Regions from separate parts of the Streptomyces sp. NPDC054786 genome, predicted to be linked through region 2. Evidence: riboswitches for the same ligand, from Rfam matches in the RefSeq annotation. Region 2 holds a riboswitch; each other region holds the start of a gene.
What was found. A riboswitch is a leader RNA that binds a small molecule or an ion and turns the genes downstream of it on or off. The one in region 2 is predicted to bind cobalamin.

Region 1 (3,580 bases), on a different contig from region 2:
CTGATCAGCGGCCCCAACGCCCAATGGGGGTATGCGACCTTGGCGCTCGGCTCGGCGCTGGCGCTCTTCATGTACCCGCACTCGATCACCGCGACGCTGTCCTCGCGCAGCCGCAATGTGATCCGCCGCAACACCACCATCCTGCCGCTGTACTCCCTCATGCTGGGCCTGCTGGCGCTGCTCGGCTTCATGGCCATCAAGGCCGGCACGGACATCCAGGGCAACCCGCAGCTGGCCATCCCGCAGCTCTTCGAGGACATGTTCCCGAGTTGGTTCTCCGGCGTGGCGTTCGCCGCGATCGGCATCGGCGCGCTGGTGCCCGCGGCCATCATGTCCATCGCCGCGGCCAACCTCTTCACCCGCAACGTCTACAAGGACTTCCTCAAGCAGGACGCCACTCCCGAGCAGGAGCACAAGGTCGCCAAGCTGGTCTCGCTGCTGGTGAAGGTCGGCGCGCTGGTCTTCGTCCTCACCATGGACAAGACGATCGCGATCAACTTCCAGCTGCTGGGCGGCATCTGGATCCTGCAGACGATGCCGTCCCTGGTCGGCGGCCTGTTCACCCGCTGGTTCCACCGCTGGGCACTGCTGGGCGGCTGGGCGGTCGGCATGCTCTACGGCACGCTCGCGGCATATGGCGTCGCCAGTCCGACCCAGGCCCACTTCGGCGGCTCCAGCAAGGAGATCCCGGGCATCGGTGAAATCGGCTACATCGGCCTGACCGCCTTCGTCCTGAACGTCGTGGTGACGGTCGTCCTGACCATCGTCCTCAAGGCCGTCAACGCCCCCGAGGGCACCGACGCAACCAGCCCCGCCGACTACGCGGCAGACGCCGGCGACGAGGGCGTCGCCGCCGAACTGCCCCCCGCCACGGCAGGCGCACCGGCCGGCCACTGAACCACCGGCCCGCACACGGCTACGGGCCGCCACGTCCCCCGGGGCGCGGCGGCCCGTAGCCGTTTCCTGCCCCGGGGCGCGGCCCGTGACGGGCCGGCGAGCGCGGTCATGGAGCCCTCCGCTGCTGCCGCCGGACGGGACGAATTGCGTGCCGCAGGCCAGGGGGAGGCCACTGACAGGCACTGTGTGATCACTCACGACACACTAGATGTGGTGGTGCAAGTGAAGAGGCGCCACCACATGTATGCTCGACCTCGCTGTCGCCGCAGGGGAATCCGGTGGGAATCCGGAACTGTCCCGCAACGGTGTTGGAGCGGGCTCGGCCGGCCGGACAACGGCCCTGGCACGCGCCCGTGAAGTCCGAAGACCTGCCGACGGTACGCCCGCACCGCCATGGGTGCGGACGTCGATACGTCCGGGCCCCGAGGGTTGGGCCGGTGGACGCCGCGCGGTGTGCCCGCGCACCCCTGACCTTCACGGGGTGCCGCATGCCCGCGTGCGCCCGTCGCGTCCCTCTCCTCCTGGCCCCCGCCGAGTGAGGGAGAGCACCACGTGACCATCGCGTCAACGGAGCCCGCGTCAGACGCCGAGGTCGTGCCGCCCGCGGTGGCCACGCCTGCCGGTCCCGCCGACGGCGGACCGGGCGAGGACGGTCCGGGCGTCGCCCTGTTGCGCACCCTGACCGAGCTGACCGCGGACCTGACCGCGACCGACCCCGGCAAGGTGGCCGCCGCCGCGCTGCGCGGCCGGCACGCGGGCTCCGACGAGGCCGAACTGCGGTCGCTGGCCACGGACGCCGCCGCCGGTCTGATCGGTGACGAGCCGCAGTACTCCAAGCTCGCCGCGCGCCTGCTCACCCTTGCCATCGCGGAGGAGGCGGCCGGACAGGGGGCGGTCGCCTTCTCCGCCTCCGTCGAAACCGGCCACCGCGAGGGCCTGATCGCCGAGGAGACCGCGGAGCTCGTACGGACCCACACGGCCCGTCTGGACGCGCTGGTCGACAAGGCGCTGGCCGACGGTGCCGATGACCGGTTCGGCTACTTCGGACTGCGCACCCTGCACTCGCGCTACCTTCTGCGCCACCCCACCACCCGTCAGGTCATCGAGACCCCCCAGCACTTCCTGCTGCGGGTGGCCTGCGGCCTCGCCGAGGACCACAGCGAGCGCGCGCTGGACGAGGTCGCCGAGCTCTACCGCCTCACCAGCTCGCTGTCCTACCTCCCCTCCTCCCCCACCCTCTTCAACTCCGGTACCCGCCACCCGCAGATGTCGTCCTGCTATCTGCTGGACTCGCCGCTGGACGAGCTGGACTCGATCTACGACCGCTACCACCAGGTCGCGCGGCTCTCGAAGCACGCGGGCGGCATCGGCCTCTCCTACTCCCGCATCCGCGCCCGCGGTTCGCTGATCCGCGGCACCAACGGGCACTCCAACGGCATCGTGCCGTTCCTGCGCACCCTGGACGCCTCGGTCGCGGCCGTGAACCAGGGCGGCCGGCGCAAGGGCGCCGCCTGTGTCTACCTGGAGACCTGGCACGCCGACATCGAGGAGTTCCTGGAGCTGCGCGACAACACCGGTGAGGAGGCCCGCCGTACGCACAACCTGAACATCGCCCACTGGATCCCGGACGAGTTCATGCGCCGTGTGGAGGCGGACGCCGACTGGTCGCTGTTCTCGCCCTCGGACGCCCCGGAGCTGGTGGACCTGTGGGGCGACGCGTTCGACGCCGCCTACCGCAAGGCCGAGGCCGAGGGCCGGGCGCTCAAGCAGATCCCGGCCCGGGTGCTGTACTCCCGCATGATGCGCACCCTGGCGCAGACCGGCAACGGCTGGATGACGTTCAAGGACGCCGCCAACCGCACCGCCAACCAGACCGCCGAGCCCGGCAAGGTCGTGCACTCCTCCAACCTGTGCACCGAGATCCTGGAGGTGACGAACGACGGGGAGACCGCGGTCTGCAACCTGGGATCGGTGAACCTCGCGGCCCACCTGGGTGCCAACGGTGAGATGGACTGGGAGCGGCTGGACGCCACGGTCCGCACCGCCGTCACCTTCCTCGACCGTGTGGTGGACATCAACTTCTACCCGACCGAGCAGGCCGGGACCTCCAACTCCCGCTGGCGCCCGGTGGGTCTGGGCCTGATGGGCCTGCAGGACGTGTTCTTCCGGCTGCGGCTGCCCTTCGACTCGCCGGAGGCGCGGGAGCTGTCGACCCGGATCTCCGAGCGCATCATGCTCGCCGCGTACGAGGCGTCCGCCGACCTCGCCGAGCGGCACGGCCCGCACCCGGCGTGGTCCGCGACCCGCACCGCCCGTGGTGTGCTGCACCCGGACCACTACCCGAACGCCGAGCCCGGCTGGGCCGACCGCTGGGCGGCGCTGCGCTCCCGTATCGCCGTGACCGGCATGCGCAACTCCCTGCTGCTGGCGATCGCGCCGACCGCGACCATCGCCTCGATCGCGGGCGTGTACGAGTGCATCGAGCCGCAGGTCTCCAACCTCTTCAAGCGCGAGACGCTCTCCGGCGAGTTCCTCCAGGTCAACGCCTATCTGATCGAGGAGCTCAAGGCGCTGGGGCTGTGGGACGCACGGACCCGGGACGCACTGCGCGAGGCCAGCGGCTCGGTGCAGGACGTCAGCTGGATCCCGGCGGAGATCCGTGCGCTGTACCGCACGGCCTGGG
Region 2 (3,580 bases):
CAGGCCCAGGCCGCCCTCGTCCTTGGAGCCGTCGGCGTCCTTCTTCGCCGCGGCGGCCGGCTCGGGGCCGGTGGCGTTGAGCGCGGCCACCAGATCGGTGCCGCCGAAGGAGCGCGGGTCGGTGCCGGTGGCGTGCGCGGCCAGCACCAGCTGGGCGTACGCGGCGGGGCCGTTCCGCTTGGCCCAGTCCGCCGAGTTCTTCTCCAGCCACTTCAGCGGCTTCGCGGCGGCGGCGCCGTGCCGGCCGGCCGCCAGCGCCACCACGGCGTCGGCGGTGTTGCCGACGTCGGGCTGCTTCTCCGCGCCCGGCATCGCGGAGAGCAGATGCTGTCCGTTCTTGTCGAGCTGCGCGACGAGGTAGCCGTCGCCGCCCGCCGCGGCCTGCGCCGGATCGCTGCTGCCCGCCTTCTTGCCTTCGCCGTCCTTACAACTCACCGGCTTGACGGGGGCGTTTGCTCCCTTGCCGGCCGGCTCGACGACAAAGCCCTTGCCGAGCGCTCCGGTCGCGGCGGCCGCGGTGGCGTCGGCGTTCGGGGCCGCGCCCTTGAGCTGGAAGGTGAACGCGCCGCGCGCGTCCTCCTTCGCCTCGCAGCCCAGCCGGAAGGTGAGCAGCCCGTCGTAGGGGGTCTTGCCACCCTTCTTCGACGTCACGGACCGCGGCTTCTCGCCCGCCGCCGCGAGCGCGCCGATGACCACGGAGGTGGAGTTGGCGTCGCTGGCCGAGCCGGCCATCGAGCTCCAGCCGCCGTCGTCGTTCTGCACCGACTTCAGCCAGCTCACGGCCTTCTGCACGGCGCCCCCGTGCCCGCCCAGCGCGGCCAGCGCCTGCACCGCGGCGGCCGTCTGGTTGGTGTCCCGCATGGTCTTGGCGTCGCAGGGCTTGCCCGGCCCGGCCCGGAAGGCGGTGAACGAGCCGTCGGCGCACTGCTGTCCGGCCAGCCACTTCACGGCGGATGCCGCGGGGCGTATGCCCACGGTGTCCTGGGCCAGCAGCGCGAGCGACTGCCGCCAGACCCCGTCGTACTGCGGGTCCTTGGTGCCGTACAGCCCGTCGGGCAGCTTCTTGGGGGATGCGGGCGGGGAGTCCGCGTACGCGGCGGGGGCAGCGGCCGCGCCCAGCACCACCGCGGCCGCCAGCGCCGTGGCGGCGCGGCGCGCCAGGAAGGCGACGGAATGCGGCAAAGGGGCCTGGTGAGCCATGGAAGCCATGGGGGCCATCGGGTCGGTGCCTCTCGGGTCGGGTCGCGGCGATGCTACGCAGCCGCGCTCGGCCGGCCGTCCGCGCGCCGATCCATGAATCGGGCGCGGTGGCACCGGGCTCAGCTCCGTATACCTCGACGGTGCCGCGCACCGGCCGTCCGCACGGGCGGGCGGTTCCGGTGGCGGGAGCCTTGGTCGTGCCCCCTCGGGTGTTCCGGCTCGTACGGCCCTCCGCGCCCGGCCAGGGGCGCGGTGCGGGCAGGCCGTCCTCACGGTTGCGGGTCAGCGCCGGATTTCCACCGGCTTCCCCCGATCGGGTACGGATGAAGTTGTCCCGCACACCTTAACCGGCCCCCGCCCGGCCACTCGCTCGCCCGTACGAGCCGGAACTGCTCGGGGGAGAGCGCCGGGCGGGAATCGGCCGTGGGCCGGGGAGGGCGCCGGGCGGAATCCGGCCGTGGGCCGACCGCGGGCCGGCGTGGGCCGGGCGGCAACCGGCCGCCGCCTCGTCGAGGCCCCTCCCACGGTCCATGGCCCGATGGCCCCGCCCGTCCCTCACACCGCCTGGTACCGCACCGGACAGGACCCCGGCACCCGCTCCGCCTGCCCCTGCTTCACCAGACGGCGCAGATGGGCCTCGGCCTCCGAGACGGCGATATTGCGCGAGGCGTACGGGATCTGCCCCCAGGGGCGGTTCCACTCCATGGCCATGGCCAGCTGCCAGGGAGTGCGGGGTTCGCGCAGCAGCGCCCTCAGCTGGGAGAGCCGTGCCTCGTGGTGGGCGATGAGCTCGCGTACGCGTCCGCCGGCGTCGATGAAGGCGTGCTGGTGGGCGGGCAGCACCTCGGCGGGCGCGAGCCGGCCCACGCGTTGGAGGGAGTCGAGATAGTCGCCCAGGGGATCGTGGAGGTCCCGATCGTGGAGGTCCCTCACGCTCCCACCCTCGTTCGAGCCGGGGGGACGCCCCTCGCCCTCCGGGTCCTCGTACAGGCCGATGTGCGGGGTGATGCCGGGGAGGAGATGGTCGCCGGAGAAGAGCCGGCCGAAGCCGGGGGCCTGCCCCGACGGGTGCTCCTCCTCCAGATGGAGACACACATGACCCGGGGTGTGCCCCGGTGTCCAGATGGCGCGCACCCGGCGCCCCGGCAGATCGAGCAGCTCGCCGGGGCTGATGTCGCGGTCCGGCAGCGCGGCTCCCTGTCCGGGCAGCTTCCGGCCCCGCCCCTGGGCGCGCGCCTCCCGCAGCGGTGCCAGATGCTCGTCCGGTGCGCCCGCCGTCGCGAGCCTGGCGGTCAGGTGGTCGAGCCACCGGCCCGGTTCGGCCTCGCGGGTGCGGCGGACCACGTCGGTATCCGCGGCGTGCATCGCGATCCAGGCGCCGGAGGCCTCTCGCACCTTGGCCGAGAGGCCGTGGTGGTCGGGGTGATGGTGGGTGATCAGGACGCCGTGGAGATCGGCGAGGGCGAAGCCGCAGGCACTGACGCCGGCGACGAGGGTGTCCCAGGAGTCCGGGTCGTCCCAGCCGGTGTCGATGAGCACCGGCCCGCGGTCGGTCTCCAGGAGGTGGACGAGGGTGTGGCCGAGCGGGTTGTCCGGGATCGGGACGGCGATGCTCCACACCCCGCCCTTGTGGTCGGTCACCTGTGGCGTCATCCGGTCCCCTTTCGGTGTGGCATACACCCGGTACCGGCTTCACTATAACTAGAACTGGTTTCAATGCGGAGGGAAGTGACCTTCGTTCCGGCGGAGTTGGGATTCGGCCCGCGCCGTGGACTCCTGCAACTAGAACTGGTATCAGTTCCTGTTGCGGTGAGCGATGCTGATGCAGCATCAGGAGCCACCCAAGGGGCAGCCAGGAGACCGCTCAGGGACCCTCAGGACCCCTCAGGGATTGTCGGACAGGCGGCCAACCCGCAGGAGGCGGCAGCGATGAGCGACCTCGTCGAGCACGGAAAGCTCTACATAGGCGGTGAGTGGGTCGATCCGGCCGGCCGGGACACGATCGAGGTCGTCTCGCCCCACACCGAACAGGTCATCGGCCGGGTGCCGCACGCCTCACGGGCCGATGTCGACCGTGCGGTGGCCGCGGCCCGTACGTCCTTCGAGTCCGGGGTGTGGGCGAACGCCCCGTTGGCGGACCGGATCGCGGCGGTGGCCCGTATCAAGGACGGCATCGCGGCCCGCAGCGAGGAGATCGCCAAGGTCATCAGCTCCGAGAACGGCACGCCCTTCACCTCCGGCGTCATGGTGCAGTCGCTGGCCGCGATGCTGGTGTGGGACGCGGCACTGACCGTGGCCCGCGACTTTCCGTTCGAGGAGCGGCGGGACGGGGTGCTGGGTCCGCTGCTGGTGCGGCGGGAGCCGGCCGGGGTGGTCGCTG
Region 3 (3,580 bases), on a different contig from region 2:
GGCCTCTCCCATGGTGCGCGGGTCGCACTCGACACCGCCATAGCCCGCCCGGAGCGGGTGACGGCCCTCGCGCTGGCCTCCCCCGGCATCAGTGGCCGCGCCTTCACCGACCCCTTCCTCCTGGAGCACATCAAGGCGCAGGTGGCGGCGATCGGCACACCGGACGGCGCGGAACGGTATGTCGAGCACTTCCTGCGGATGTGGGTGGACGGACCGCATCGCGAACCGTCCGCGGTGCACCCGGGATTCCGCGAGCGGATGCGCGCCTCGGCCGAGGCCAATGTGGAGGTGCATGCCGAGGGCGTGGGTGCCGGTATGCCCCTTGAGGTCGGCGCCGCGGACCGCCTGGCCGAGATCCGGGTGCCGACGGTCGTGTTCGACGGCGACCTCGACAGCAGTGACATCTCCGCCAATGCCCATGCGATAGCGCTGACCGTTCCCGGCGCCCGAAGAGTCCGGATACCGGGGGCGGCCCATATGGTCAATCTGGAGAACACCGCGCTCTTCGACCGCGAACTCCACACCTTCCTCTCATCCCTGGACCACTGACCCACCGCGGACCACGGCCCCTGGGACCACCGGCTCCGAGGGCGGCCGAGGTGGCAACGACCGCCCCGTGGAACGGCCGGCCGCGTCCGGCGAGTACTCCCTCCCGGGCCACGGGCAAGCCCCGTGCACCTCACCCCTCCCTGGTGGCAGTTAGAGTGACCGGGCCGTGGTGTTCGGGAAGCCGGTGACGGACCTTGTGGTCCCAGACCGGAGCGGCCCTCGCCACTGTGATCGGGGAGTTTCCGCCCCTTCCGCAGGCGCACGGCGCGCCTGCGGCGCCACTGGCCGCGGCCGGGAAGGCGGGGGCGGGCGCGCGCACCCGTAAGCCAGGAGACCGGCCACGGCATCTCACGAACTGATCCACGAGGTGCTGGAGCGTAACCGCCGGATGGTCCTGTCCACCGATACCCGTCCCACCCCTGCCTCCGCCGCCTTCCGCTGGCGCCGGCAGGACACCGTCCGCACCGCGGGCCTGATGGCCGTCATAGCCGGTCTGCACCTCATCGCCTTCGGCGTGCTCTTCCTCCTCGTGGTGCCCCATCACTACGCGGTGGGCAGCCAGGTCTTCGGGGTGGGGCTCGGTATCACCGCGTACACCCTCGGTATGCGGCACGCCTTCGACGCCGACCACATCGCCGCGATCGACAACACCACCCGCAAGCTGATGGCCGACGGCAAGCGGCCCGTCTCGGTCGGCTTCTGGTTCGCCCTCGGCCACTCCAGCGTGGTCGTCGCGATGGCGGCCCTGGTGGCGGGCGGCGCCCAGCTCGCGGGCACCCTGCTCAACGACGAGTCCCGTACGCACCAGATCCTGGGCACGGTCGGCACCACGATCTCGGGGACCTTTCTCTACCTCATCGCCGCCCTCAACCTGATCGCGCTGGCGGGGATCTGGCGGGTCTTCCGCGGTATGCGCAACGGCCACTACGACGAGGCCGAGCTGGAGCAGCGCCTCGATGCACGCGGCTTCATGAACCGCTTCCTGGGACGGTTCACCCGCTCGATCTCCCGCCCCGGCCAGATGTTCCCGCTCGGCTTCGTCTTCGGGCTCGGCTTCGACACCGCGACCGAAGTGACCCTGATGGTGATGGCCGGCAGCGGCGCCGCGGCCGGCCTGCCCTGGTACGCCGTGCTGTGCCTGCCGCTGCTCTTCGCCGCCGGGATGAGCCTGTTCGACACCCTCGACGGCACCTTCATGAACTTCGCCTACCAGTGGGCGTTCTCCAACCCGGTGCGCAAGGTCTACTACAACCTCACCATCACCGGCCTGTCGATCGCCGTCGCCTTCTTCATCGGCACGATCGAGCTGGTGACCGTGCTGCACGAGAAGCTCGCCCTCAACGACCCGCTGACCGGCTGGATTTCCGGCCTCGACCTCGGCAACGCGGGCTTCCTCATCGTCGGCCTGTTCGTGGTGGTGTGGGCCGCGGCGCTGGCGTACTGGCGACTGGCCGGCGTCGAAAAGCGCTGGGCGGAGCGGGCGGAGCGAACGACGTCGGCGCAGCGGGCGGGGGCGGCGGAGCAGGCCGCGCCGGGCTCCTGAGGCGCGTCAGCCGCACCCGCCCCGTACGCCCCCGGCGCCCGTATCGGCGCCGGGCCACAGCCGCCCTTTCATGTGGCCGAACCGGCCGCCGAACCCGTCACCAGATCCGGCCCCCAGCGCTCCAGCGCCGCCGCCAGATCGAGTGGCAGCAGCCGCTCCGGCTGGTCCGAACCCGGCCAGTCCTCCCGCGGGACCCGCCACATCACCTCGAACTCATTGCCGTCCGGGTCCTTGGCGTACAGCGACTTGGCGACGAGGTGATCACTCGACCCCACCAGCGCGCCCCGCTCGACGAGCTGCGCATGGGCCGCGACCAGCTCACCGAGCGTGCCGATTTCCCAGGCCAGGTGGTAGAGCCCGACCCGCCCGGCCTCGGGCCCCGGCGCATCCGGCCCCACCGCGAACAGCGCCAGATCATGATCATTGAGTGAGCCGGGAGCGCTGAGGAACGCGGCCCTTCCCGGAACCTCGATCCCCACCGCGAGCCCGAGGGCCTCGGTGTAGAAGGCGACCGACCGCGCCACATCACGGACGTAGAGCACCGCGTGGTTCAGACGTCGTACGGACATGCAGCCTGCTCTCCGATCTCCTGCCACGACACCGCCGGGGCCGTGCCCTCCCCCACTCCTGATCTACCCCGCCCGCCCCGACGCTGCCCGGATTCCGCCGGCCTGGATCCGGCCGTTTTCGGCCCGGGTGCCCGAAGTGCGGGGAGCGGCTCACTTCCGGGTCACTTCCGGACCAGCAGAACCGCGCCCGCCAGCACCACACTCAGCACCAGCGCGGCCACCCCGTGGACCGGCCGGTGTGCGCGCAGGCCCGGCAGGAGACGGTCGATGGCGTAGCGGCCGGGCCCGGTCAGCGCCAGGGCCGCGGCACCCGCGGTCAGCAGCAGCTCGTACTCGACGCCCTTGGGCGCGAAGAAGCCGCCGCCCCACTTCACGGCAAGGGCATTGATCATCGTGCCGACGACCGCCGCACCGGCGAGCGGCGTGAGCAGCCCGACCACCAGCCCGAGCCCGCCGAGCGTCTCGCTCAGACCGGCGACGACGGCCATCGTCCTGCCCGACGGATAGCCACTCATCGTGAAGAACTGCCCGGTCCCGTCCAGCCCCGGACCGCCGAACCAGCCGAACAGCTTCTGGGCACCGTGGGCCGCCATGGTCAGCCCGAGCGCGATCCGCAGCAGGAGCAGCCCCGTGTCGTAGCCGTGCGAGGAGGGGGCGGGGCGCGTCGAGGCGCCGATGCGGGAGGACTCGAGAGTGCTGAGGGGGGACGTCATGAGAGTGCTCTTTCGCATGTCGGGGACGGCCCGCGAGGCACCGCCGGAAGAACTACTTGAAACTTCAAGTCACCGTCCCGACGATACACAGCACCCCCACGGCGGACAACAGGTCCCGGCACACGGACCGACGCCCGGACCGGCAGCGGTCAGGAGGCGGCGGGCGGGACCGGTGCGGCGTCCGATCGCCCGAGGAACGCGCCGAT
Region 4 (3,580 bases), on a different contig from region 2:
GGTGGTGCCGAAGAAGGAGGCGAACACCCCGCCGCGGTCGATGTCGCCGACCACCACCACCGGGATCCGGGCGGCCCGCGCAAGGCCCATGTTCACGATGTCGGTCCGCCGCAGATTGATCTCGGCGGGGCTGCCGGCGCCCTCGCAGATCACCGCGTCGTGGGTACGCCGCAGCTCCTGGAGGCAGTCGGTGACCGTGCCGAGCAACTGCTCCTGGCGCCCCGCGTGGTAGCCCCGGGCGCTGAGCTCGCCCACCGGCTTCCCCAGCAGCACCACCTGGCTGCTGCGGTCGCTGCCGGGCTTGAGCAGTACGGGGTTCATCAGCGCGGTCGGCTCCACCCGCGCCGCGGCGGCCTGCATCGCCTGGGCCCGTCCGATCTCAGCGCCCTCGCGCGTGACGAACGAATTCAGCGACATGTTCTGCGCCTTGAACGGCGCCACCCGCACGCCCTGGCGGGCCAGCCAGCGGCAGATGCCCGCCGTCACCACGCTCTTGCCGGCGTCGGACGTCGTACCGGCCACCAACAGGCCACCGCCGACGGCTCCACCGGATGCCTTCAACCGCCCGTTCACCGGGTCCTCCTCATGCGCCGGGACCCCGGCTGTCGTGAGCCGTACGCGCCACCGCACGTGCGGCCCTGCGCGTCACTGCGCCTGCGGCCGGGCGGGTGGGGCGCAACAGGGCCCGCCGTAGCGCGCCGGCCGCCGGCCGCGCCGCCACCGTCGTCACCAGCGCCAGCACGCTCACCCGGCGCGAGAGCCGCACGGCCCGGTCGATGTCGGGCACCGCGACCGGCGGCGCCCCGTCGTTGAGCACCGGACGGTGTTCCACCCGCCCGCCGTACGCCAGCGTGCCGCCCAGCCGGACACCCAGCGCGCCCGCGAACGAGGCCTCCACGGGGCCCGCGTTGGGGCTCGGGTGCGCGCCGCCGTCCGCCCGCCAGGCCCGCAGCGCACCGCGCCGGTCGGGGCCCGCGAGCACGGTGAGCGCGGCGGTCAGCCGGGAGCCGGGCCAGCCGGCGAGGTCGTCGAGCCGGGCCGAGGCCCAGCCGAAGCGGCGGTGGCGCGGCGACTTGTGCCCCACCATCGCGTCCAGGGTGTTCACCGCCCGGAACGCCACCAGGCCGGGCACCCCGCCCAGCGCGCCCCAGACCAGGGCGCCCACCACGGCATCCGAGGTGTTCTCGGCGACCGACTCCACCACCGCGCGGGCCATCTGGGGCCCGTCCAGCGCCTGTGGATCGCGCCCGCACAGATGCGGCAGCCGCTCCCGCGCCACGTCCAGGTCGCCCGCCGTCAGCGCACCGCCGACGGCGCGGGCCTCGCGGCCGAGCGAGGTGCCGCCCAGCACGGCCCAGACCGTCGCCGCGGTCAGCGCGATCCGGGCTCCGCCGCGCAGCGGAGCCGGGGCGGCGGCCCGTACCGCGCGCTGCAGCAGCGCGGCACCGGCGGCGGCACCGCCCGCACACAGCACGGCGTGAGCCGCCCCGTATCCGCGGTGATCGCGCCACAGTCGGCGCTCGACGGCGCCCGCGGCCCGGCCGAAGGCGGCCACCGGATGGCCGCGCCGCGGGTCCGCCGCGATCAGGTCACCGAGGAAGCCGAGGGCCGCGCCGCACGCATATCCCGCGTGTTCGCCGCGCATCGGATCAGACCGCCGCCCTGGCGTGCCGAAGGGGCCCTGCGGCAGCGGGCAGTGGAGATCTCGAAGGGCGGCCGGGCATGGCGGTATGTCCTCACTCAGGGTCCGCGCCCTGGCTCGACGTGACGGCGACAAGAGTCTCCTGGCTCCCGGATCGGCGAGTCCTCCGGCCTTCCAGTCCCTGCGTACGTCATCGGACGTACGCGAGGCGGACCGTGGCCTTCGCTGGAGGAACGCTCCCCGGTGACAGTGGCGGGACCGCGCCGGATTCTCACCGGACTTCCTCATCTGTCGCCGAATGGCTCCGGCAGTCCACCACGCCCCGCGAATGCCCGTCAACTCACCCTTGACCTGCGACGCTGCCCTGTGGCACGCCCTGTGGTGCACGCCACAGCGTGGCAGTCGTGTCACAGACGGTTGCCTGCGCCCCTGATCTCACGTCACTATCTGGTGCACGGCGGCGATGGGGCCGCCGGAAGGGGGCCGGGGGATGACGCAGCGCGCTGACCGCCACGAGATCCGCATCAGGATCACGGGCACGAACAATCCTGAACAGGACATCGAGGACCTCAAGGCGTGGCTGGAGCGCGAGCCGTGGCTGGACCGGCGCCGGCACGACTGGGAGCTGCGGCCACGGCCGGCGGACGAGAGCGACGACGGCCCCCGCGACATGGCCCTCGGTGTCGACGATCTGATCCTGGTCATCGTCGGCGCCGTCGCCGCCGAAGTCACCAAAAGTCTCAGCATCGCCCTGCAGGAGTGGCTGCGACGGCGCCGGGAGGAACGCGACACCGGCGAACGGCCCGCCGTCGCGGTCGGGGGCGGCGACGGGGACCTGCACGCGCTCGGCGACGCGGGGCCGGGCGCCGTGGCCCCCGAACGCCCCGATCCCGGCAGCCCGGCGGACGAGAGCGGCAGCACCGCAGGGGACTGAGCCGGATGTCCGAATACGACGCACGGGGCAAGGTCAACCGGGCGCTGCTGATCTGTGTCGACGACTACCGCACGCTGCGCCCGCTGCCCGCGGTGAAGGACAACGCCCGGAAACTGGAGCAGGCCCTGCTCGCCCCCGGCACCGATCTGTTCACCAAGGGCGAGGTCATCACCTGCCGGCCCCAGGAGCCCTGGGAGGTGGAACAGGCGCTGGACGCGGTCACCCAGGAGGCGCGCGGCCTGCTGCTGGTGTACTTCTCCGGCCACGGCCGGGTGGGCCGCGACGGCGGCAATCTGCAACTCATGGTCGGCGCCTCGGAACGGCGCCACAAGACCGTCTCCTGGCAGGACACGGTGCTGTCCTATGTGGACAACGCGCGGGCCGACCGGATCGTGGTCGTCCTGGAGTGCTGTTACGCCGGCAACGCGAGCGAAGCCTTCTACGCCTGCCGCAAACCCACCTCGCTGCTGATGGCCGCGCAGCCCAACCGCCGTATCTTCAGCGGCGAGGAACCCACCGGAGGCAGCGTCTTCAACCGTGCCCTGGTGCAGATCCTGGAACGGGGCATCCCCGGCAAGCGGTTCGTCACCTTCGAAGACCTCGTCCGGGAACTGCGCGAACAACTGGCCGGTGAGCTGACCCCGATGGGCGACGTCTGGGAGCCGCGCTCGGCGAAGCAGAACACCGTCGACGACGTCGTCCTGTCCTTCGCCACCCCCGAGACCCGCCCCCCGACCCCGCTGCGGATCCGCTTACGCCGCTGGCTGAAGTCGTACTTCCGGCACTGGTTCAGATTTCTGCTGATCCTGGCGATCATCTTCGTACCGGCCACCACGGGCGTCGTCCTGCTCAATCTCCCGAACGGCGAAGCGCCCTGCCCGCCCGCCCTCGAACTGCGGCTGCTCACCGCCCCCGAGGCCGAACCCGCGCTGCGCCAGGCGGCCTTCGACTACGAGATGTCCGAGGCCAACACCCGGCCCCTCAGCGGCGAGGGCGACCTCCCC

Region 1: another riboswitch for cobalamin. It lies ahead of ACWGI6_RS12055 (ribonucleoside-diphosphate reductase subunit alpha); the one in region 2 lies ahead of ACWGI6_RS26610 (prenyltransferase/squalene oxidase repeat-containing protein).
Region 3: another riboswitch for cobalamin. It lies ahead of ACWGI6_RS06990 (HoxN/HupN/NixA family nickel/cobalt transporter); the one in region 2 lies ahead of ACWGI6_RS26610 (prenyltransferase/squalene oxidase repeat-containing protein).
Region 4: another riboswitch for cobalamin. It lies ahead of ACWGI6_RS25895 (cobalamin biosynthesis protein); the one in region 2 lies ahead of ACWGI6_RS26610 (prenyltransferase/squalene oxidase repeat-containing protein).

The regions. Positions count from the first base shown of each region.
Region 1 is NZ_JBSHAW010000011.1:131,554-135,133, reverse strand. It holds gene mctP (monocarboxylate uptake permease MctP) at 1-897, shown strand, start outside; cobalamin riboswitch at 1,136-1,287, shown strand; gene ACWGI6_RS12055 (ribonucleoside-diphosphate reductase subunit alpha) at 1,450-3,580, shown strand, end outside.
Region 2 is NZ_JBSHAW010000034.1:10,828-14,407, forward strand. It holds gene ACWGI6_RS26610 (prenyltransferase/squalene oxidase repeat-containing protein) at 1-1,218, opposite strand, end outside; cobalamin riboswitch at 1,388-1,547, opposite strand; gene ACWGI6_RS26615 (MBL fold metallo-hydrolase) at 1,756-2,853, opposite strand; gene ACWGI6_RS26620 (aldehyde dehydrogenase) at 3,130-3,580, shown strand, end outside.
Region 3 is NZ_JBSHAW010000006.1:28,215-31,794, forward strand. It holds gene ACWGI6_RS06985 (alpha/beta fold hydrolase) at 1-549, shown strand, start outside; cobalamin riboswitch at 700-906, shown strand; gene ACWGI6_RS06990 (HoxN/HupN/NixA family nickel/cobalt transporter) at 905-2,092, shown strand; gene ACWGI6_RS06995 (VOC family protein) at 2,161-2,661, opposite strand; gene ACWGI6_RS07000 (DoxX family protein) at 2,823-3,374, opposite strand; gene ACWGI6_RS07005 (enoyl-CoA hydratase/isomerase family protein) at 3,524-3,580, opposite strand, start outside.
Region 4 is NZ_JBSHAW010000032.1:64,362-67,941, forward strand. It holds gene ACWGI6_RS25890 (cobyric acid synthase) at 1-573, opposite strand, end outside; gene ACWGI6_RS25895 (cobalamin biosynthesis protein) at 584-1,645, opposite strand; cobalamin riboswitch at 1,778-1,928, opposite strand; gene ACWGI6_RS25900 (hypothetical protein) at 2,133-2,576, shown strand; gene ACWGI6_RS25905 (caspase family protein) at 2,582-3,580, shown strand, end outside.